4 regions of the Pseudoalteromonas sp. CuT4-3 genome follow, and region 1 is predicted to be linked to each of the others. Evidence: predicted binding sites of a transcription regulator. Region 1 holds the regulator's gene; each other region holds the start of a gene.
The links. Region 1 encodes ArgR, which controls arginine synthesis, uptake and breakdown. Its sites were predicted from a motif close to ANTGAATANNTATTCANT; they were not measured.
Positions count from the first base shown of each region.

Region 2: argC (N-acetyl-gamma-glutamyl-phosphate reductase) is a predicted target of ArgR. The motif match lies at 2,402-2,419, and genes of this name have one in related genera.
Region 3: gltB (glutamate synthase large subunit) is a predicted target of ArgR. The motif match lies at 1,416-1,433, and genes of this name have one in related genera.
Region 4: VOI46_RS03075 (OadG family transporter subunit) is a predicted target of ArgR. The motif match lies at 2,054-2,071, and genes of this name have one in related genera.

Region 1 covers NZ_CP142030.1:3,116,396-3,122,236, reverse strand. Annotated here, with positions in the region: gene VOI46_RS14460 (iron ABC transporter permease) at 1-1,597, shown strand, start outside; gene VOI46_RS14455 (ABC transporter ATP-binding protein) at 1,598-2,644, shown strand; gene VOI46_RS14450 (Dyp-type peroxidase) at 2,688-3,587, shown strand; gene argR (transcriptional regulator ArgR) at 3,584-4,051, opposite strand; gene mdh (malate dehydrogenase) at 4,277-5,209, shown strand; gene ispB (octaprenyl diphosphate synthase) at 5,304-5,841, opposite strand, start outside.
Region 2 covers NZ_CP142030.1:887,633-893,473, forward strand. Annotated here, with positions in the region: gene panP (pyridoxal-dependent aspartate 1-decarboxylase PanP) at 1-1,113, shown strand, start outside; gene argE (acetylornithine deacetylase) at 1,194-2,345, opposite strand; gene argC (N-acetyl-gamma-glutamyl-phosphate reductase) at 2,564-3,574, shown strand; gene argB (acetylglutamate kinase) at 3,574-4,341, shown strand; gene VOI46_RS04000 (ornithine carbamoyltransferase) at 4,349-5,281, shown strand; gene VOI46_RS04005 (argininosuccinate synthase) at 5,278-5,841, shown strand, end outside.
Region 3 covers NZ_CP142030.1:2,137,044-2,142,884, forward strand. Annotated here, with positions in the region: gene gltB (glutamate synthase large subunit) at 1-1,315, opposite strand, end outside; gene VOI46_RS09760 (Grx4 family monothiol glutaredoxin) at 2,160-2,498, opposite strand; gene VOI46_RS09765 (Fe-Mn family superoxide dismutase) at 2,766-3,347, shown strand; gene VOI46_RS09770 (PrkA family serine protein kinase) at 3,557-5,479, shown strand; gene VOI46_RS09775 (YeaH/YhbH family protein) at 5,506-5,841, shown strand, end outside.
Region 4 covers NZ_CP142030.1:692,393-698,233, forward strand. Annotated here, with positions in the region: gene VOI46_RS03050 (aspartate kinase) at 1-214, shown strand, start outside; gene csrA (carbon storage regulator CsrA) at 304-495, shown strand; gene VOI46_RS03060 (YcxB family protein) at 546-1,013, opposite strand; gene VOI46_RS03065 (hypothetical protein) at 1,170-1,361, opposite strand; gene VOI46_RS03070 (DUF1328 family protein) at 1,414-1,587, opposite strand; gene VOI46_RS03075 (OadG family transporter subunit) at 2,115-2,360, shown strand; gene oadA (sodium-extruding oxaloacetate decarboxylase subunit alpha) at 2,370-4,148, shown strand; gene VOI46_RS03085 (sodium ion-translocating decarboxylase subunit beta) at 4,160-5,290, shown strand; gene VOI46_RS03090 (aldo/keto reductase) at 5,429-5,841, shown strand, end outside.

The sequences.
Region 1 (5,841 bases):
CTTTGCTTGGTCGACAGGGCTTTTATTGTCGGCCCCGCTGTTTTTTCTGATATATGAATCTTTACAAGGCGACTCAGAGGTATTTTCTCATCTGTGGGATACCGTGCTGTGGGATTATATTACTAATACCGTACTGCTTATTTTTGGCGTATGCCTGCTTAGCTGTGCAATTGCGCTTCCGCTTGGTTGGCTCAGTGCGTATTGCTCCTTCCCCGGAAAAAAGCAATTTGAATGGGCGCTTATGCTGCCCCTTGCAATGCCTACCTATTTAATAGCTTATGTGTATACCGATTTGCTAGATTACGCTGGCCCTGTGCAAATAGCCCTAAGAGACTGGTTTGATTGGCACTCGCCAACGGATTATTGGTTTTTTGATATTCGCACTTTGCCCGGCGCTATTGTAATGATCGCACTTGTGCTGTATCCGTATTTATTTTTAATTTTTAAAACCGCACTGCGAGAGCAGTCATTTAAGCTAGTGCAAGCTAGTCAATTAATGGGTTTATCGCCTTGGCAAAGCTTTTTTAAGGTAAGTATAGTGCTTTCTCGTGGCTCAATTGTGGCAGCCCTTGCGCTCATAAGCATGGAAACCATGGCCGACTATGCAACGGTAAGTTACTTTGCAGTGAGCACCTTAACCACCGCGGTGTACGATACATGGTTTGGTTATTACTCACTCACGGCTGCAGCGAAAATATCGGGCGTTATGCTGTTACTGCTGTTTTTAGCTTTAATGGCCGAGCGCTTTAGTCGGCGTAACCAAGCCGTGTTTGAGCGTCAATCAGGTGTTAATAGCGAGTCGTTGTACAAACTTAAAGGTAAACATGCATGGCTGGCTACGTCATTTTGCAGTGTTATTTTGCTCATTGCTTTTATTATACCTATGTTGGTATTGCTAAATTATGCAATAACTTACTTTGATAAAGCGTGGAACACGGCATTTTTTAGTTACGCGTGGCAAAGTTTAAAAGTAGCTATTATTGTTAGCCTAGCCAGCATAATACTCGCTACACTCATCGTTTTTTATCAGCGTGTGGCAAAGCAAGGCTATTCTTTAATACCTGGTCGCTTAGCGAGCACCGGCTATGCACTGCCAGGTACGGTTCTGGCTATTGCTGTGTTATTACCGCTTAGCGCATTAGAAAACTCAATAAATACAGTCCTTGAGGGCTACAACCTAGATATAGGTTTATTACTAACCGGCAGCATTGTCACTATTATACTGGCTTACTTAGTGCGCTTTTATGCCATTGCGCACGGTGCTATAGAATCGAGCTTTGTACGTATTAGTCCATCACTGGATATGGCTAGCCAGTCTATGGGTAAAAGCCAAGGGCAAACACTGCGCTTAGTGCACCTTCCTTTATTACGTCGAGGTCTTTTAACAGCTGCATTGCTTGTATTTATTGAGTGTATGAAAGAGCTGCCTGCCGCATTACTATTAAGGCCTTTTGACTTTGAAAGTTTAGCCACACATGTATTTCAATATGTGAGCGATGAGCAGCTTGAGCTTGCCTCTATTTCCGCTTTATTTATTGTTTTAGTTGGGTTGATCCCCTTGTATTTTATTAATCGTTCTATGGAGCAACGCAGTTAAATGAGCCGTTTAAATTTACAAGGTGTGGGTTATCACTACAGTGGCACGCACGTGCTACACAATTTAGATTTAACGGTGGGTCAAGACGAAATTGTGTGTTTGCTCGGAGCCAGCGGCTGCGGTAAAACAACCACCTTAAAAGCAATTGCTGGCCTTATTGAAATAAATGAAGGTAGTGTATTTATAGATGGCAAATGTGTAAGCGACAAGCATACATTTGTATCACCAGAGCATCGTAATATAGGGATGATGTTTCAAGATTATGCCCTGTTTCCGCACCTCAGTGTGGCCGATAATATTGCGTTTGGGCTGGGTAAAGTAAGCAAAGCACAAAAACAGCAACGGGTAGAGGAAATGCTAGAGCTAGTGCATTTAACGGGGTGTGCAAAACGCTACCCTCATCAGCTCTCGGGTGGCCAGCAGCAACGCGTGGCTATTGCGCGGGCTTTGGCTTATAAGCCTAGTTTATTGCTTCTTGATGAGCCTTTTTCGAACATAGACACACAAGTACGTTTTGAGTTAATTGCTGATATTAGGCGCATTATTAAAGCGCAGCAGGTTTCTGCGGTATTTGTTAGCCACTCAAAAGAAGAAGCCTTTGCGTTTTCAGACACGCTAGCCATTATGCACCAAGGAAAAATAGCCCAACAAGGTACACCAGAGCAGCTTTTTGCCATGCCAAAGACAAAGGAGGTTGCAGAGTTTCTGGGTCAGGGCATATACTTAGGCGCAGAAGTGTTAACGGCAACTGAATACACAACGCCTTTTGGTGTCGTGCAATCGCAGCATGATCATACGCACAGTGCAATAAAAGGGGTGGTGTATATTCGTCCACACCATATTGAGCTTGCGCAAAATACGCAGGCCGATAACCCTCAAGGTGTGAGCATTTTAAGCCGTCGTTTTATAGGCTCGGCTTATGTTTACACTGTTGTAATTGCAGAGCAAGAGATTGAAGTTGCCGCACAATATGGCCAGTCATTTGAAATAAATGAGCAGGTTATAATAAAAATAAAACCTCACACGGTGAATTTTTTCGAATCATAACAAATGTGTTATTCGCTGTGTTTTATAAAGCTAAGGAATAACAATGGCGCAAGCGCAATCTGGGATTTGTGCTGAAGCAAACTTACACGGTTTGCATTTATTTTTTAATGTATTTGATGGTCAAGACGAGTCATTGCGCGCAAAGCTTAAGCGCGTAAGCGCAATTGAAGAAGAGTTTAGTGATCAGTTTTCCGAAGCCATGCTCTCTTGCATGGTGGCTATAGGCGCGCAATATTGGCCGCATATACTACCTGAATATATCCCAAGCGAGCTGCAAAGCTTTCCTAATATAAATCACAGTGATTTTGTTATGCGCGTACAGCCATGTGATTTATTCATACAAATTCGCTCAGACCGAGAAGATGTTAATCACCTTTTTGCATTGCAAATATTAAAGTTGTTTTCGCCCGATGTAGAGCTGGTTGAACAAATTCGCAATTTTAGGTTTTTAGATGGGCGAGACTTTAACGGCTTTATTTATGCAGGCGACACCCCACATGGACGCCAAAAACGAATCACGGCGCTGGTTAATAACCCCGACAGCTTTGAACACCAAGGCAGCTATATTCATGTACAGCGTTATAAGCATGACCTGAGTGTATGGCAGCATTTATCACTAAGCGAGCAAGAGCACATTATGGGGCGCACACGTTTAGATAACACCTTAATTGAGCCAAAGGTAGATACTAGCCACGCGACTAGAAGTGAGCTCAAAGATGAGAGCGGCCAAGCAATACTGCTTAACCAAAGCATGCCGTATGGCGATGTTTACGAGCAAGGCATGCTAAGTATTACATGCTCTGCATCGGGAAGTGCGTTTGAAAAGGTACTTAACAGCCGGATAGGAAAAGGGGAGTGTTACGACCACTGGCTTGATTTTACTCAAGCCGATATGGGCTCAGCGTTTTTTGCGCCGTCAGTTAGTTTTTTAAAACAGCTTTAAACCGTATCAAATAAAATACGTACGCGCTCTAGTGTAATGTCTATTTCAGATATTTTTGCTGGCGCAATAAAAATAGTGTCATCTCCGGCAATTGTGCCCAATACACCATCCGCTTTGCCTAGTGAGTCTAATAAGCGGGCAATTAGCTGCGCAGCGCCTGGGCTGGTGGTTATAATAATCATCATTTCGTTATGCATAATATCAATAACAAGCTGACGTAGTGGGCTTTTAGCAGTCGGTACGCCCATTTCTGCGGGTAGGCAATAAACCATTTCTTGTTTAGCATTACGGGTACGCACAGCGCCAAACTTGCTAAGCATGCGCGACACCTTACTTTGGCTTATATTGTCAAAGCCTTGCTCTTTTAATGCTTCGACTATTTCGCCTTGCGAGCCAAAGTTCTCTTCTTTTAAAAGTGCTTTAAACGCTTTTACCAGCGCTTCTTGTTTGTCTTGTGGTTGCATAGTCTTTATTCATTTTTGTTATTTATAATGCAAATTCTACACAAAAATGAATAATTATGCAGCAGTTGTTTAGTTAACTTGCCAGTTTGCTGCGATAAACCAACAAAGTTTACAACTATGGTCGAAAATATACCTGAAATAAGCAGGATAAATTTGTTTTTAGTCGCTAATTTCATTATCTTAAGAGCCACAAATATTTCCTACCTCAAATTACGGAGAATTCCAATGAAAGTTGCTGTATTAGGTGCTGCAGGCGGTATCGGTCAAGCGTTGTCTTTATTATTAAAAACAGGCTTACCAGCTGGTTCTGAATTATCACTTTACGATGTTGCACCAGTTGTACCAGGTGTTGCGGTTGACCTATCTCACATCCCTACAGATGTTAAAGTAGCAGGTTTTGGCGCAGACGATTTAAATAAAGCGCTTGAAGGGTGTGATATCGTACTTATCCCAGCGGGTATGCCACGTAAACCAGGTATGGATCGTGCGGATTTATTTAACGTAAACGCAGGTATCATCAAAACATTAGCAGAAGGCATTGTAGCTAGCTGTCCTAAAGCGTTAGTGGGTGTTATCACTAACCCAGTAAACGGCACTGTACCAATTGTTGCTGAAGTATTCAAAAAAGCAGGTACTTACGACGCTAAGCGCGTATTTGGTATAACTACGCTTGACGTAATTCGTTCAGAAGCATTTGTTGCTGAGCTTAAAGGCGTAGACGTAGCAACCGTTAAAGTACCAGTAATTGGTGGCCACTCTGGCACAACCATTCTACCTCTACTTTCTCAAGTTGAAGGCGTAAGCTTCACTGAAGAAGAAGTAGCTACACTTACTCCACGTATCCAAAATGCAGGTACTGAAGTAGTAAATGCTAAAGCGGGCGGTGGTTCAGCTACATTATCTATGGGTGCTGCTGCAGCACGTTTTTGTATGTCTTTAGTTAAAGGCCTACAAGGTGAAGACGTAGTAGATTACGCATACGTTGCTGTTGAAAATGGCGATGCAGAGTACTTTGCTCACCCAGTACGTTTAGGCACAAACGGCGTAGAAGAAATCCTTTCTTACGGCGAGCTAAGCGCATTTGAAGAAAAAGCTAAAAACGACATGCTTGAAACTCTGAAAAAAGACATCAAAGAAGGTGTTGATTTCATGGCGTAATAGCCAAGTTATGCACAAAAAAGCCTGCTTATGCAGGCTTTTTTATTGCTCGAAAATTATGGCCCTTAAATACTAATTAAGGGAGGCTGCAAAGTTAGTGATCTCGCTCTACAGCTATACGCGCTAAGCTGATTAACGCTTGCTTATACTGCGACTCTGCTAAAAAGTCTAAACAGGCAATGGCCTTGTCTGCTTCTTGCTGCGCCTTTTGCATTGTAAATTCAAGTGCGTTGGTTTGTTTAAGTGCCGTTAAAATAGCCTCAAGGTTATCCATACCGTTGCAATGCTCAATGGCATCACGAATAAGGGCTCTTTGATGATCACTGCCGTGCTTCATCGCATATATTAGCGGTAAGGTTGGCTTACCTTCTGCTAAATCATCACCAATATTTTTACCTAATTGGTCAGCGTCTGCGTTGTAATCAAGCACGTCATCAACTAACTGAAAAGCAGTACCTAAATGCATACCATATAAATTAAGCGCATCTAACACACTGTTATCTTGCTCGGTAATTATAGCCGCAAGCCCTGTAGCGGCTTCAAATAATTTAGCTGTTTTAGAGTAAATAACCTGCATGTAACTTGCTTCGGTGGTATTAGGGTCGTTGCAATTCATAAGTTGCAATACTTCA
Region 2 (5,841 bases), 1.4 Mb from region 1:
ACAGTTGCAAACATAACGGCACTGTGGATTGCGCGTAACCGCTTATTAAAACCCGACGGCAGCTTTAAAGGCATTGCCGCTCAAGGGCTCGTTGCCGGTATGCTGCATTATGGCTACAAAGGGCTGGCCGTTTTAGTGTCGGAGCGAGGGCATTATTCTTTAGGTAAATCAATTGACTTACTAGGCATCGGCCGTGAAAATTTAATTGGTGTAAAAACCTGCGAAAATAATAAGGTTGATGTGAATGCCATGCGCGAAAAAGCCTTAGAGCTTGAATCGCAAGGCATAAAAGTTATGGCAATTGTAGGGGTTGCTGGCACAACCGAGACCGGTAATATCGACCCTCTTGATGATATGGCCGATTTAGCGCAGCAAATAAACTGCCATTTTCACGTTGATGCAGCGTGGGGTGGGGCAACGCTTTTATCGCAAACGCATCGCCCATTATTAAAAGGAATTGAGCGCGCAGATTCAATTACCATTGATGCACACAAACAAATGTATGTGCCAATGGGTGCAGGCTTGGTATTATTTAAAGACCCAACTGCTACGGATGCAATAGAGCACCATGCAGAGTACATATTACGTAAAGGTTCAAAAGATTTAGGAAGCCATACACTCGAAGGCAGCCGCCCAGGTATGGCTATGTTAGTACATGCTTGCTTACGCGTTATTGGTCGCAAGGGTTACGAAATGCTTATTGATCGTAGTATCAAAAAAGCACATTACTTTGCTGATTTAATTAAAGCCGATGAAGACTTTGAGCTGATTTCAGAGCCTGAGCTGTGTTTGCTTACATACCGCTATGTGCCTAAACAAATTAAACAAGCCATAGCTCAAGCAGATGCCGCAACACGATTAGAAATTTTCGCGTCGCTCAATCGCTTTACTGCCAGTATGCAAAAACGCCAACGTGAATCAGGACGCTCGTTTGTATCGCGTACTCGCTTAACCCCGTCAAAATACGATAATCAGCCGACAGTGGTATTTAGAGTGGTATTGGCTAATCCGCTCACATCGGGTGTTATATTAAAAGAGATTTTAGCTGAGCAAAAAGAGCTTGCTAAAACAGACCCTGTATTTAAAAAGTACTTAAGTAAGTATATGCAGTAACGCCTAGGTATAAACTAAAACAAAGGCGCCAACGGGCGCCTTTGTTATTTTTGCTGTGAGTTTTTAATACAGTCTTCTTTTTAAGCGTTAAAGCAGTTTGCCCTAATAATGTCAGTTATAATTTTTTGCGATGGGTTTATTTTCTCCATTGCTAAAAATTCATCAGGTTGGTGGGCTTGATTAATTGAGCCTGGCCCCATGACTATTGTTTCACAGCCAAGTTGCTGAATAAACGGAGCTTCTGTGCAGTAATTTACTGCAACGGCTTTTTCCCCTGCAGTTTTTTCTGCCATTTTAACGAGTGCGCTATCAGTGCTGCCACTAAAAGCTGGAATGGGCTCGTGTAAATCAATTACGCTCACTGCGCTTGGGTATTGCGCGTTTATATCGCTGGTAGCATCAATAAGTAAAGCTTGTAAGTCTTTAATGCTTAACCCTGGGAGCGGGCGCATGTCTATGTGCATTTCGCAGCAGCCACAAATTCGATTTGCGTTGTCGCCTCCATGAATATTACCTAAATTTAAGGTAGGGTAAGGTATTTCAAAATGTTCAACTGAATATTTATTCTTTAACTGCTCTTTTAAGATCAGTAACTTTGTAATCACTTTATGCATGACTTCGATGGCGTTAAGACCACGTTCGGGATCGGAACTATGACCTGAGCGGCCAATCACTCTTATAGCCGTACTCATATGTCCTTTATGAGTAAATACAGGAGTCATATCAGTAGGTTCACCAATAATACAACGCGCAGGTTTTAAATTAGGATGCTTACAAATTTGCTGCGCTCCCGCCATGGTGGTTTCTTCATCGGCAGTGGCGAGTATTAAAATAGGTTGTGTTTGCTGTTTTATATCAAGCTCACTAATAGCTTGTAATACAAAAGCAAAAAAGCCTTTCATATCAATACTACCTAACCCATATAAGTTATTGTTATGTTCAGTGAGTTTAAACGGGTCGTGGTTCCAGCGGCTATCGTCAAACGGTACGGTGTCTGTATGGCCAGCAAGCATTAAGCCGCCATCGCCTTCTCCCCGCTTAGCAAGTAGGTTGTATCGGCCTTTCCCACCTTCTAACTCTATAATTTCGCAAGTAAAACCTAAACTTTCGCACCAACGTGCTAGCAACTCTATTACCTCTTTATTACTCATACAAAGTTCATCTTCTATTGCACTAATAGAGGGGGCTGCAATGAGTTGTTGGTACATAGAGATAAATGACGGCAAAGACATAAAAAAATCCAAAATAATTATTCAATTTAATTGCATAACAATATAAAAGTATTTATGATGAATATCAATTCACTTTTTAAGCATAAATATATTAAGTATAGCCATGAAGATAATGCGACGATAATCAACAATTCATTGAGAAAAGTATTAGCTAGCATCTGAGCTAGTGTAAGCGAACACCACACCTATTTAGTAGTAAATTTATAAACGAGTAAAAAATGAATGTAGCGATTATTGGCGCAAGCGGTTATAGCGGCGCAGAATTAGCAAGCTTAGTTGCTAAGCACCCTAATTTAACGTTATCAGGCTGTTATGTCTCTGAGGGAAGTTTAGATAAACATAAATTATTAAGTGATTTATACCCAGAGCATAGAAACCTTCTTGATATTCCTTTACTACCACTGAGCGAATCAGCGTTTGATGACATAAATTCGAGTGCCGATTACATTTGCTTATGTACTGATCACAAAGTAAGTGTTGATTTAGCCCCGCAGTTTTTAGCTATGGGTAAAAAAGTATTTGACCTATCAGGTGGTTACCGCCTTGCTAGCAACGACGACTATGTTACTTACTATGGTTTTGAGCACCAACATCCTGAGTTGTTAAACGAAGCAGCCTACGGGTTAGCCGAATGGAATAGCAGTGCAATTGCCAATGCAAAACTTGTGGCAGTAGCCGGCTGTTACCCAACCGCTGCGCTTAATGCATTAAAGCCGTTGCAACAGGCTGGCTTGTTGAGTGATGAAAAAGTGATTATTAATGCTGTTTCAGGTGTTACTGGCGCAGGGCGTAAAGCCAGCGTAGGTACTCATTTTTGTGAAGTATCGCTTGCCCCGTATGGTTTGTTTAACCATCGTCATGGGCCTGAAATTGAACAACACCTTGGCCACAAGGTGTTATTTACACCGCACTTAGGTAATTTTCCGCGTGGAATTTTAGAAACTATTTATGTACAGCTTAAGCCAGGCGCTACCAAGGAAAACGTATCTGATGCTTATCAAGTACTTAAAAACGAGCCGTTGATTCGTTTGTTAGCTGATAAAGTGCCATCTATTAAAAGCGTGGTAAAACAACCGTATGTTGATATTGGTTGGCAGCAGCAAGGCTCTCAACTGATTGTTATGGCAGCGATAGATAATCTATTAAAAGGCGCTGCGGGCCAAGCCTTGCAATGTATTAATTTATCAATGAATTTAGATCACACCACTGGCTTAAAAGGAGCCTTTTAATGAGCACTAAAACGTGGGTAATTAAATTAGGTGGTGCTGTACTTAATACTGAAAACGCGGCAAAAGCTTTGTTTGATGTATTAAGCGCTGATCAAAATAATCAGTTTGTTATTGTTCATGGCGGTGGCTCGTTAGTTGACACTTGGCTAAAACAAGCAGGCTTTGCTAGTGCAAAGCACCAAGGACTGCGTATTAGCCCAAGTGAGCAAATGCCTTACATAGTGGGGGCGCTGGCTGGCTGTGCAAATAAGCAGCTGGTAAGCCAAGCTATTAATGCAGGCCATAAACCTGTTGGCCTTTGTTTGTATGAAGCCGGAGTTATGGCGTCTCAAAAGCTAAAAGCGCTTGGGCAAGTAGGTAAGTGCGAAAGTAATGATGATTCAATTGTTAACGATTTACTTAAGCTTGGTCGGTTACCTATCGTGAGCTCTATTGGGTTTGATGAGCAAGGTAACTGGTACAACGTTAATGCTGATGAAGCTGCCGCAGCGATTGCTAGCAACTTAAATGCAGAACTTATTTTTATGACAGATGTAGAAGCGGTACTTGATGCAAACAAGCAGCCGTTACATCAACTTGACACAAAACACATTGATACTTTAATTGATGAAGGGGTAATTTTGGGCGGAATGGAGGTCAAAGTTAAGACCAGCCTGTACGCTGCCCAACATTTACGACGCGGTGTGTATATTTCCAGCTGGCAAAAGCCAGACAATTTAACTGCTTTGCTACAGGGCGAGCATGTCGGAACAAAAATTACACCATAGGGTTATCATGTTAGAGAATTTTTTAACGGGTCTAGAATTAGACCAACAAGGCGCACTAAATTTACTAAAACTAGCGCGTGATTTAAAAGCAAAGCCAGAAAAGTACAGCCAAGTATTAGCGGGTAAGTCAATTGTTACCTTATTTGAAAAGCAAAGTTTACGTACGCGTTTATCGTTTGATATTGGTATTAACCGTTTAGGCGGCCACGCTGTGTATTTAGATCAGCAAAACGGCGCTATGGGTGCACGTGAATCTGTAAAAGACTTTGCACTTAATATTTCTACGTGGGCTGATGGTATTGTCGCGCGCGTAAACCAGCACAGCACGTTAACCACCTTAGGTGAATACTCTAGTGTACCTGTCGTGAATAGCTTGTGTGATTTATATCACCCGTGCCAGGCATTGGCTGACTTTTTAACGCTACAAGAAGTACATGGCGATGTAAGCGAGCTAAAAGTGGCTTACTTAGGTGAAGGTAACAACGTTACTCATTCACTTATGTTATTAGCGGCAACGCTAGGTACTGATTTTGTTGCTGTTACACCAAAAGGCAGCTCGCCTGATTCACAAATTCTTAAAAAGGCAGAGCAAATTGCTGCAATGAACGGCGCATCTGTAATGGTAAGCGACCGTGTAGAAGCCTCTGTAGGCGCTAATGTTGTATATGCAGATACGTGGGTGTCTATGGGCGATGATACGCCTCTTGAGCAAGTTAAAGAAAAATACATGCCATATCAGCTAAACCAAGCATTGCTAGAACAAACAGGTGCGACTACGGTATTACATTGCCAGCCGGCACACCGTGAGTTTGAAATTACCTCTGAGGTAATGGATGGCCCAGCATCAAAAATTATTCAACAAGCAGAAAATCGCATGCATGCGCAAAATGCTCTGCTAGTTACATTACTAAATCCAAATTTTGTTAAGGAACACCTATGAGTTCAATTAAAAAAGTCGTTTTAGCCTATTCAGGTGGTCTTGATACTTCAGCTATCGTGCCATGGTTAAAAGAAAACTACGGTTGTGAAGTAATTGCCTTTGTTGCCGATGTAGGCCAAGGCGCTGAAGAGCTTGAAGGCGTTGAAGAAAAAGCCATCGCATCAGGCGCATCTGAGTGTTACGTAGTTGACTTAAAAGATGAAATGGTAAGTGAGTACATTTACCCAACGCTTAAAACGGGTTCTATTTACGAAGGTACTTATTTATTAGGTACGTCTATGGCGCGTCCTATTATTGCTAAAGCGCAAGTTGAAATTGCACGTAAAGTAGGTGCCGATGCACTTTCGCATGGTTGTACTGGTAAAGGTAATGACCAAGTACGTTTTGAATCATGTTTTGCAGCGCTTGCACCCGATTTAAAAGTAATTGCACCATGGCGTGAGTGGGATTTATCAAGCCGTGAATCATTATTAGATTACTTGGCTGAGCGTGATATTCCGTGTTCTGCTTCAGCAACAAAAATTTACAGCCGTGATGCTAACGCGTGGCATATTTCGCAC
Region 3 (5,841 bases), 980 kb from region 1:
GCTCTTCAAACGGGGTTAAACGTTTAACGTTTTCTTCAAGCCATGACTTATAAGGATGACGCGATTTTAGATCTTGGTCGATTTCGTCTGAGTGCCAAATCTTGCCTAATTTAGTATCAATTACTAACAGCTCACCTGGTCCTACACGGCCTTTTTCGACCACTTCATCTGCAGTGTAATCCCAAATCCCTACCTCAGAGGCAAGTGTAATAAAGCCATCTTGAGTAATAACATAGCGCGCTGGACGCAGGCCATTTCTATCAAGGTTACAGGCTGCAAAACGCCCATCAGACATAACAATGCCCGCAGGGCCATCCCACGGTTCCATGTGCATAGAGTTAAAGTCGTAAAATGCACGTAAGTCATCATCCATAGCACGGTTTTTCTGCCATGCAGGTGGCACAAGCATACGCATAGCACGGAATAAATCCATGCCACCTGCTAAAAACAGCTCCAGCATGTTATCTAAGCTTGAAGAGTCAGAGCCGGTTTCGTTTACAAACGGCGCTGCACTTTGTAAATCAGGAATAAGTGGCGATGAAAACTTATACGAACGTGCACGAGCCCATTGGCGGTTACCTTCAATGGTATTAATTTCACCATTATGCGCTAAATACCTAAATGGTTGTGCTAAAGGCCAACGCGGCTGAGTATTAGTAGAAAAACGCTGATGGAATACACAAATAGCGCTGGTCATACGAATATCAGCTAAGTCTAAATAAAAGTTAGGCAAATCTGCAGGCATCATAAGGCCTTTATAGATAGTCACTAACCCCGATAAACTCGCAATATAAAACGACTCATCCTCTGCTAAACGCTTTTCTGCACGGCGACGTGCTACATATAAACGTCGCTCTAAATCTTTAGAACGCCAACCTTCAGGCGCACTAACAAAAATTTGCTCAAAACCAGGTAATTGCTGTGTAGCAATTGGCCCTAGCATTGAAGGGTCAGTAGGCACTTCACGCCAACCGAGTATTTTAAGTGTTTCTTGTTCTAATTCTTCACATAAAACCTGTTTTGCAGCTTGTGCTAAAACGGGATCTGAATTTAAGAAAACCATGCCTACGGCGTAATTTTTACCTAAGTGCCAATTATGCTCACTCGCAATAGCACGGAAAAAACTGTCAGGTTTTTGTAGTAATAAACCACAGCCGTCACCTGTTTTACCATCGGCAGAAATACCACCGCGGTGCTGCATGCGATCAAGTCCAGTAATAGCTGTACGAATAAGCCGATGACTAGCTTGACCATTTACTTGGGCTATTAAGCCAAAGCCACAATTATCTTTTTCTAATGTTGAGTCGTATAACATAGACCCCTCCCTTGCTGCACTGTTAACGTGAATGAACTGCTCGACGATTTGCTAACAGACGCACAAAACTAGCCTCTATAGTAAATAGAGTCAATATTATTTTGAATACATATTCACATTCTTGAATATTTCTCACTTCATGGCAAGATTTCTTTTTTACCCATAAGTTTTAACAATTAGCGCTTATTTGCGCGTTATTTTTTCATGACACTGGTGTCAATTTTAACATTTTGTAAAAACAAAGGCGCCAAAGCAATACCCTTTACGTAAACGTAAAGAACCAAGTCCATGAATAAATATTCACTAATTTCCCGCAGGTTCAGTTAACATTTAGATAGTTTAATGCGTTTTAAATAAATTAGAGGCTTAGGATCACGCTTTTTTAGCGTTCATTAGTATAGTTATTAATTGTTGTGACGTTTTTAGTGCAGATGTAGTGAATTTTTATTTATTACCAATTCGCTTGATTGAGCGAACTATTGTAAGGCTGGAAAAGCGTGTTGATCGCAGGGCAAAAAACTCGCTATTTGGTTGTTCGAAAAAGAATTCTTTAACGCAAATAGCGACACATTTAGCCCCGTAAATTGATTACGTCTTATTGCGCATTGATATAAAACTCATATTTTAATTAAAATTCGCGCTTATATAAGTAGCTTTGTTGCTTACTTATCCTGACTAGGTGCACCTAAACGAGGAGCAAGGGCTGAGTTTGCTAACTATTGAGCACAGATTAATGGTTATAATCACCCACTGATGGGCTGTTCAAGAGATTAAGACGTAAGAAAGTTAATAGGCACAAAAAAGCCACGTAAAACGTGGCTTTAATAATCTAGCAAAGTAGCAATTACTCTGCGTCAGCTTCTTTATACTTAGCTGCAGTTTCAGTGATCAGTGGCTGTAATTCACCACGTTGAAACATTTCAATGATAATGTCACAACCACCTACTAATTCGCCCTCAACCCAAAGCTGTGGGAAAGTAGGCCAATTTGCGTATGCTGGTAACTCAGCGCGAATATCTGGATTAAGTAAAATATCAACATAGGCAAATGGTTCGCCACATGACATTAGAGCTTGTGACGCTTGTGAAGAAAAACCACAATTTGGTAATTTAGGCGACCCTTTCATGTAAAGGATAATTGGGTTTTCTGAAATCTGCTGTTTAATTTTATCAATGGTTTCCATCTACAACCTCAAAATGACGATAGCTTGATATACCTAGGGCTTGAAAATAAATCATTGTGGCCACAGATATATAACTTAAAATGGGCAAATAAAGCCGCAATTGAAATAGTCTTTAGCAATAGCATTGCTGTTTGCTTAAACTTGAGTAAAATACTCAACAATTATAGTAACACTATATTTTCGTTTGGTATAGGTAAGTGGTCTGTTCTATCAGGCATTACGTACTATCAAGCGAGTTATCAACCAAAAGAAGATGGAGATAAAAAAATGGCATTTGAACTACCGTCACTACCATATGCAATTGATGCACTTGAGCCTCATATTTCACAAGAAACTCTTGAGTATCACCACGGTAAGCACCACAACACTTACGTTGTTAAATTAAACGGTTTAATTCCAGGTACTGAATTTGAAAATAAATCTTTAGAAGAGATTGTTTGTTCATCTGAAGGTGGCGTATTTAACAACGCTGCACAAATTTGGAACCACACTTTCTACTGGAACTGTCTATCTCCAAATGGCGGCGGCGAGCCAACAGGTGCTATCGCTGACGCTATTAACGCTAAATGGGGCTCTTTTGACGCGTTTAAAGATGCATTAAACGACAAAGCGGTTAATAACTTTGGTTCTAGCTGGACATGGTTAGTTAAACTAGCTGACGGTTCATTAGATATCGTAAACACGTCTAACGCAGCAACGCCGCTTACAGACGAAGGTGTTACACCAATCCTAACTGTGGATTTATGGGAACACGCTTACTACATAGATTACCGTAACGTTCGTCCTGATTACCTTAAAGGTTTTTGGGCGCTTGTTAACTGGGAATTCGCGAACGCTAACTTCGCTTAATTAGCTATTATACGCTGATTTAAAAAGACGCCTCGGCGTCTTTTTTTATGCCTTTATAAAATTAAAACCGCCTTTATACGCGCTAAATTGCTAATTTAGCCACATGATCTTTTTTCACTTAAATTTTTAATTTTATTGCACAAAAATATCAATCTCTGACTAAACTTTAAAAAGTAAGCACCTTTTTAAAGCGGGTTTCGGAGGTTATTATGACTATTTTTGAGCACTACCAAGCACGATACGAAGCAGCACAAGAAGAAGAATACAGCATTAGCGAATTTCTAGAAATTTGTAAAAATGACAAATCAGCTTATGCCAGCGCCCCTGAGCGTTTACTTATGGCAATAGGCGAGCCGCAAATGGTTGATACCGCAACCGATGCACGTTTAAGCCGGTTATTTTCTAATAGAGTGGTTGCACGCTACCCTGCCTTTGCAGACTTTTACGGCATGGAAGATGCCATAGAACAAATTGTCTCCTACCTAAAGCATGCGGCTCAAGGCCTAGAAGAATGCAAACAAGTCCTTTATTTACTCGGCCCTGTTGGGGGAGGAAAATCTTCAATTGCAGAAAAACTAAAATATTTAATGCAACAAGTGCCTATCTATTCAATTAAAGGCTCTCCGGTAAACGATCACCCTCTCAGTTTGTTTGACCCAGTAGAAGATGCCAACGTTCTCGAAAAAGAATACGGTATTAAACCACGTTATTTAAAAACGATTATGTCGCCATGGGCTGGTAAACGATTAAAAGAATTTAACGGCGATATTAGCCAATTTAGAGTCGTCAAACGCTACCCCTCTATTTTAAATCAAATAGGTATAGCCAAAACCGAACCCGGTGATGAAAATAATCAAGATATTTCTGCATTGGTAGGCAAAGTAGATATTCGCCAGCTTGAGCACTTTGCTCAAAACGACCCCGATGCCTACGCCTACTCAGGCTCTTTATGTTTAGCAAACCAAGGTTTAATGGAGTTTGTAGAAATGTTTAAAGCCCCTATCAAGGTGCTGCATCCACTCCTTACCGCAACGCAAGAGGGTAACTACAACGGTACTGAAGGTATTAGCGCTCTGCCCTTTAACGGCATGATTTTAGCCCACTCAAATGAGTCAGAATGGCAAACATTCAAAAATAATAAAAACAATGAAGCGTTTTTAGATCGTGTTTATATTGTAAAGGTCCCTTATTGTCTGCGCGTGACCGAAGAAATAAAAATCTACGACAAACTTATTCAACATAGTGAACTTGCCAGTGCACCGTGTGCACCAGGTACGCTTAAAGCGTTAGCGCAATTTACTACCCTATCTCGATTAAAAGAACCTGAAAACTCTAGTATTTACTCAAAAATGCGGGTCTATGATGGTGAAACCCTAAAAGATACCGACCCTAAAGCAAAGTCTTATCAGGAGTATCGTGATTACGCAGGGGTAGATGAAGGCATGACCGGCCTTTCCACTCGTTTTGCTTTTAAGATTTTGTCGCGCGTATTTAATTTTGATACTACCGAGGTTGCAGCTAATCCGGTGCATTTATTTTATGTTTTGGAGCAACAAATAGAGCGTGAACAATTTAGCGCCGAAGTGGAAGAGCGCTATTTAAGTTTTTTAAAAGGCTATTTAATTCCGCAATATGTTGAGTTTATTGGTAAAGAACTACAAACCGCATATTTAGAGTCATACTCTGAATATGGCCAAAATATTTTTGACCGCTATGTGATTTATGCTGATTTTTGGATACAAGATCAAGAATACAGAGACCCAGATACAGGACAGTTATTTGACCGCGCCTCGTTAAATGCAGAACTTGAAAAAATAGAAAAGCCCGCCGGCATTTCTAATCCCAAAGATTTTAGGAACGAAATAGTTAACTTTGTATTACGTGCACGCGCTCACAATAATGGTAAAAACCCGTTATGGACAAGCTACGAAAAACTACGCACTGTGATTGAGAAAAAAATGTTCTCAAATACCGAAGATCTACTGCCTGTTATTTCCTTTAATACAAAAACCTCCGCTGAGGATCAACAAAAACACGAGGACTTTGTTAACCGCATGGTTGAAAAAGGCTACACGCAAAAACAAGTGCGTTTACTTTCTGAGTGGTATTTACGGGTTAGAAAATCGCAGTAACCTTCATGTAGTTTAGGGGGAACAGTATGGCGCATTTTATAGATAGACGCTTAAATGGTAAAAACAAAAGCACGCTTAATCGTCAGCGCTTTATTAGGCGCTATAAAAAGCAAATAAAAGAAGCAGTGTCTGATGCGGTTAATAAACGCAGCGTTACCGACTCAAGTTCAGGGGAGAGTATATCTATCCCGCAACGAGATATTAGCGAGCCCATTTTTCACCAAGGCAAAGGGGGCGACAGAGAACAAGTTCACCCTGGCAACGATCAATTTTCAACAGGTGACAAAATTGAGCGCCCTAAAGGCGGCCAAGGTGGTGGCGCAGGCGATGGCGATGCAAGTGATTCAGGCGAAGGCCAAGAT
Region 4 (5,841 bases), 1.2 Mb from region 1:
TGATACAACAGTTGCAAAAGTGTCGGCTGTTGGCATAGGAATGAAGTCTCACAGTAGTGTAGCGCATCAATTTTTTGATGCATTGGCGCAAGAAGGCATACACATAGTTTTAGTATCGACGTCTGAAATCAAGGTATCGGTTTTAATTGACGAGAAGTATTTAGAACTAGCAGTAAGAGCGTTACACTCAGAATTTTTAACAGAAAATGGATAGTTTGGGAGTTTTTACTTACTTTTCAATCAATTTTTCATTAAAATGGTCAAGCGGAATCTTATAATTTATTGGAACATGGGAGCAAGAGAATGCTAATACTAACTCGTAGAGTAGGTGAAACCCTAATGATTGGTGACGAAGTAACTGTTACTGTATTAGGTGTTAAAGGAAATCAAGTTCGAATTGGTGTTAACGCACCTAAAGACGTTTCAGTGCATCGTGAAGAGATTTACATGCGTATACAAGCTGAAAAGTCTAACCCTAATCCGGGCAATGCTTAATCAACACGTATACTTAGCTGAGTAATGCACTTAGCTATACCAAAAGCCACTCACTGAGTGGCTTTTTTGTTTATAAAATCGCGCATTTCATCGGTTAATACACTGCTAGAAATATATTGCATACCTTTATTATGGTGCACTAAGTAGCCGTGGTTGGTTTTAATAATATGGGTTATTTCTGCCCACTTAAATGTATGGCTTTTATAGTGGTTTTCGGTGCTAATAGCGTCATCGGTAAACGAAAGAGTAACCGTTGAGCCCGAAGCACGACTAAACATTTGGCGCGTAACCCACCAAGGCCTGCGGTAATAAAAGGCAACGCATTCTAATACACCTAGCATTATTAAAAATGTACCTAGGTAATGATCGTCCATAGCGTAAATACTAATTAAACCTAAGCACACCAGTAATGCCAGCAAAAAATACTTTGGCTTGGCTGCTTTACTATAAGAGTGGGACTCGTCAAAGCATTCGTAGTAGTAGGGTTTATCGAGTGTGTAAGTGGTGGTCAGTGCCATAATTGCTAATAAGTAATAGTTTTCGCTATTTTAACAAGCTAGCGTAAAAATCACACCCGTTAATGTAGGCTATGCATTATAAGAGTTAGAAGCCGCTTTTTATTAGCGCACAAAAAAACGGCTTATTAAAAGCCGTTTTTTACGTTACCAAACAGATTAACAGTTAGTTTCTTCTGCGTTAACGCCTTCTTTTACATTTTCACATGCATCTTCAACAGAGTTTTGCACGTCAGTTACTGCTTCATCAATACGCTCACCTGCTTCTTCTGCGTGGTTGTCTTCACAACCCATCATAAAGAAACCTGCAAATACGGCGATTAGTGCTGCTTTTAAAGTTGTTGAGTTCATAATGTAATTCCTTGTATATGTTGATTGTTTAGTGTTTTAAGTATGTTAGTAGCTACCTGGGCGATTTACCGCGCAGCGCACCTGAAACTAAAGAAATCACTAAAAGTACTAAAAAGATAAAGAATATAATTTTTGCTATACCAGCTGCGGCACCTGCGATACCACCAAAACCTAACACTGCAGCGATTAAAGCAATAACTAAAAATGTAATTGTCCAGCGTAACATTGTTTTCTCCTTGGTTATCAAATTCGTTCGAAAGTAATAATGCCAGTTGCGTGCCAGAGTTTAATTTTATTAATTTTCAATATGTTATGTTTTTTGAGCGAGAGTTGTAAATTTAGGATTGGTAAGTTTTACGTTTAACGATGTAACTTATTCACACTATTGTAAAGAGAGTGAAAAAATAAATATTTTTTGCGCGCTTCTTTACTAGTCCTGGTAAGACCAATTTACATTTTAGCCCAAGCTGATTTTTTACCTGCCGTTTAACTTACTATTTTTTATAGTTTTTAAGTTTTTTTGGGTTTAACCATATAACCTTTGCCTATAACGGTTATTTTTATCATCTATATCTAAGCTAATTTAACCCTGTATTAGCTATGTTAACTATTGTGACTGTATGTTAGTTTAATTTTAATTGGTTTTACCAATTGACAGGTGGTGGACAAAGTTAAAAGTTTTGTTATCATTCGGTGAATAATTATTTAAATAAAGCGGTTTTTTATATCGCTATATAGTGCAGGGGGAGAAAAATGGATATAGGAGCTGTACTCACAACCGCAGGTAGCTTGATGCTGACGGGCATGGTGGGCGTGTTTGTATTTCTTTCAATATTGATTGGTGCTGTGTCACTCATGTCTAAATTGGTTGCTCGTTTTGACGAGGCTGAAGTTGCAATACCGGTTAAATCACCATCTTTAAAATCTCAAGGTGTGCCAAACGAGCACATCGCTGCTATTAGTGCTGCCATTGCTCAGTACAAATCAAATAATAAATAAGAGGCACACATGGCTAAATTAAAATTAACAGAACTTGTTTTACGCGATGCTCATCAGTCTTTACTTGCAACCCGTATGCGCTTAGATGACATGCTACCTATTGCTAGCAAACTTGATGATGCCGGTTATTGGTCTATTGAGTCGTGGGGCGGCGCTACGTTTGACTCGTGTATTCGTTATTTAGGTGAAGATCCGTGGGAGCGTATTCGTGCCCTTAAAAAAGCAATGCCGAATACTAAACAGCAAATGCTATTACGTGGGCAAAATTTATTGGGTTACCGCCACTATGCCGATGACGTGGTAGAAAAGTTTGTAGAGCGTGCCCACAAAAATGGTGTAGATGTATTTCGTATTTTTGACGCCATGAACGATGTGCGTAACTTAGAAACGGCAATTAAAGCGGCTGTAAAAGTAGGAGCACACGCACAAGGCACTATTTCTTATACTGTAAGCCCTGTGCATACCCTTGATATGTGGTTAACCCTTGCAAAACAGCTAGAGGATTTAGGTTGTCACTCTATTTGTATTAAAGATATGGCAGGCTTATTAAAACCATACGATGCAGAGCAACTTATTAAAGGGCTAAAAGAAACCGTTTCTATCCCTATTGCTATGCAGTGCCATGCAACCACAGGTTTAAGTACAGCTACGTATCAAAAAGCCATTGATGCAGGCATTGATATGCTTGATACCGCAATTTCTTCAATGAGTATGACTTACGGTCATTCAGCTACAGAAACCATTGTAGCGATTGTTGAAGGTACGCCCCGCGATACCGAATTAGATTTAAACCAGCTAGAAGAAATAGCGGCTTATTTTAGAGATGTACGTAAAAAGTACGCTGCCTTTGAGGGGAGCCTTAAAGGTGTTGATGGCCGTATTTTACTCGCACAAGTACCTGGTGGCATGTTAACCAACATGGAAAACCAACTCAAAGAGCAAGGCGCAGCAGATAAGCTAAATGAAGTATTACTTGAGATCCCACGCGTGCGTGAAGATTTAGGTTTTATTCCGCTAGTTACTCCTACATCGCAAATTGTAGGCACACAAGCAGTACTAAATGTGCTTACGGGTGAGCGTTATAAAACAATTACCAAAGAAACCGCCGGTGTTTTAAAAGGCGAGTATGGTTTAACACCTGCACCTATGAACAAAGAGCTGCAAGAGCGAGTGCTTGATGGCAGTGAGGTTATTACGTGTCGCCCTGCAGATAATATAGCCCCAGAGCTTGCATCGCTTGAAGCTGAGCTGCAAAAAGAAGCGCAAGAACAAGGTTTAACACTTGCTGATGAGCAAATAGATGACGTGCTTACCTATGCATTATTCCCACAGGTTGGCCTTAAATTTATTAAAAATCGCAACAACCCAGATGCCTTTGAAGCAGTGCCAAGTGCTGATGATGCAAACACTAAGCCTGCAGCAAAACCTGCAAGTAACAAAGGTGTTAGCGCTGAGCAATACAGCGTTAAAGTTGACGGTAAAGTTTACGATGTAGTGGTTGCGCAAGGTGGCGAGCTTAAAGAGGTAACGCTAAAAGATTCAGAGCACTTACCACAATCAGCATCGGTTGCATCAGGTGAAACACTGAATGCGCCACTGGCAGGTAATATTTTTAAAGTAAAAGTAAAAGCAGGCCAAGCCGTAAACGAAGGCGATGTGGTTGTTATTATGGAAGCGATGAAAATGGAAACCGAGGTTCGTGCAATGCACTCAGGTACTGTGGCTGAGGTCTTAGTGTCTGAAGGTGATGCTGTGACAACGAGCGATGCAATTATAGCGATGGTGTAGGGGTAGCTTTAATGGAAGGTCTTTTAAACCTTTGGCATGCTACCGGCATTGCTAACTTTACGTTTCCTGGCTTAATAATGATTGCGGTAGGGTGTTTGTTGTTGTTTTTAGCCATTGCTAAAAACTTTGAACCCCTATTACTGCTGCCGATTGGCTTTGGCGCAATACTGACTAATATTCCGGTTGCTGGGCTTTCTGACCCAGGTGGTTTGCTTTATTACGTGTATTACGTAGGTATTGATACGGGGATCTTCCCTTTATTAATTTTTATGGGAGTAGGGGCGCTGACTGATTTTAGTGCGCTTATTGCCAACCCGCGTATGTTATTACTGGGTGCAGCCGCGCAGTTTGGTATTTTTGCCACCTTGTTTGGGGCAATTTTATTAAACTATGTACCTGGCTTTGAATTTAGCTTACAAGATGCCTCAGCCATTGCCATTATTGGCGGTGCCGATGGCCCTACAGCCATATTCTTAGCATCTAAGCTTGCCCCTGATTTACTAGGTGCCATTGCGGTTGCTGCTTATTCTTACATGGCGTTAGTGCCAATTATTCAGCCGCCAATTATGCGCGCATTAACTACACCTGATGAGCGTGCTATTAAAATGCCAGAGCTGCGCAAAGTATCTAAAAAAGAGAAAATAGTATTTCCTTTAATGGTACTGAGCTTAACCGCTATGTTTTTACCAGCGGCTATTCCCTTAGTAGGCATGTTCTGTTTAGGTAATTTAATGCGTGAGTCTGGTGTTGTAGATAGGCTTAGTAACAGTGCCCAAAACGAAATTATTAATATAACCACGATATTTTTAGGTTTGGCAGTAGGCTCTAAACTAGCGGCCGATCAGTTTTTAACTGTAGAAACCATTGGTATTTTGGTGCTCGGTGCGCTGGCATTTGCTATTGGTACAGCGTCGGGTGTGTTTATGGCAAAAGGCCTTAACAAGCTTTCTAAAACACCTATTAACCCTTTAATTGGTGCTGCGGGTGTATCGGCAGTACCGATGGCGGCGCGTGTAGTTAATAAAGTTGGGCTTGAGAATAACCCACATAACTTTTTACTTATGCATGCTATGGGGCCAAACGTAGCTGGGGTGCTAGGAAGTGCCGTAGCCGCAGGTATATTACTGGCGCTTGTTGGCTAGTATTTAGGATTTAATCCAACCGATTAGCGCAGTTTACTGCGCTTTTTTTATGCCTATAAAACTGTACGTATTAAAGTTTGTTTGCAGACGTGTTTTTGTTTACAGTGAGGGCTATGCACACTAATAAGGATAGTCATCATGCTTCACACCCCTTTGGCAAAATATTTACCTCATGTTAGTAGACTCGTTTTTGGCTGTATGGGCCTAGGCGGCGGTTGGAATAAAGACGCCATTACTAAGGCTCACTTAAAGCAAACTCACGAGTGTATTGATGCAGCCATAGCTGGCGGCATTAACTTTTTTGATCACGCCGATATTTATACCTTTGGCAAAGCCGAGCAGGTATTTGGCCAAGCACTAGCTGAGCGACCAGAGCTTCGCGAGCACATGTATATTCAATCTAAATGCGGTATACGTTTTGAAGATGATAAAGGCCCTAAGCGTTACGATTTTTCGGCCAAGTGGATTGAAGAGTCAGTTGAAGGTTCACTTAAACGTTTAAACACCGATTACCTTGATGTGCTTATGCTTCATCGCCCTGATCCGTTAAT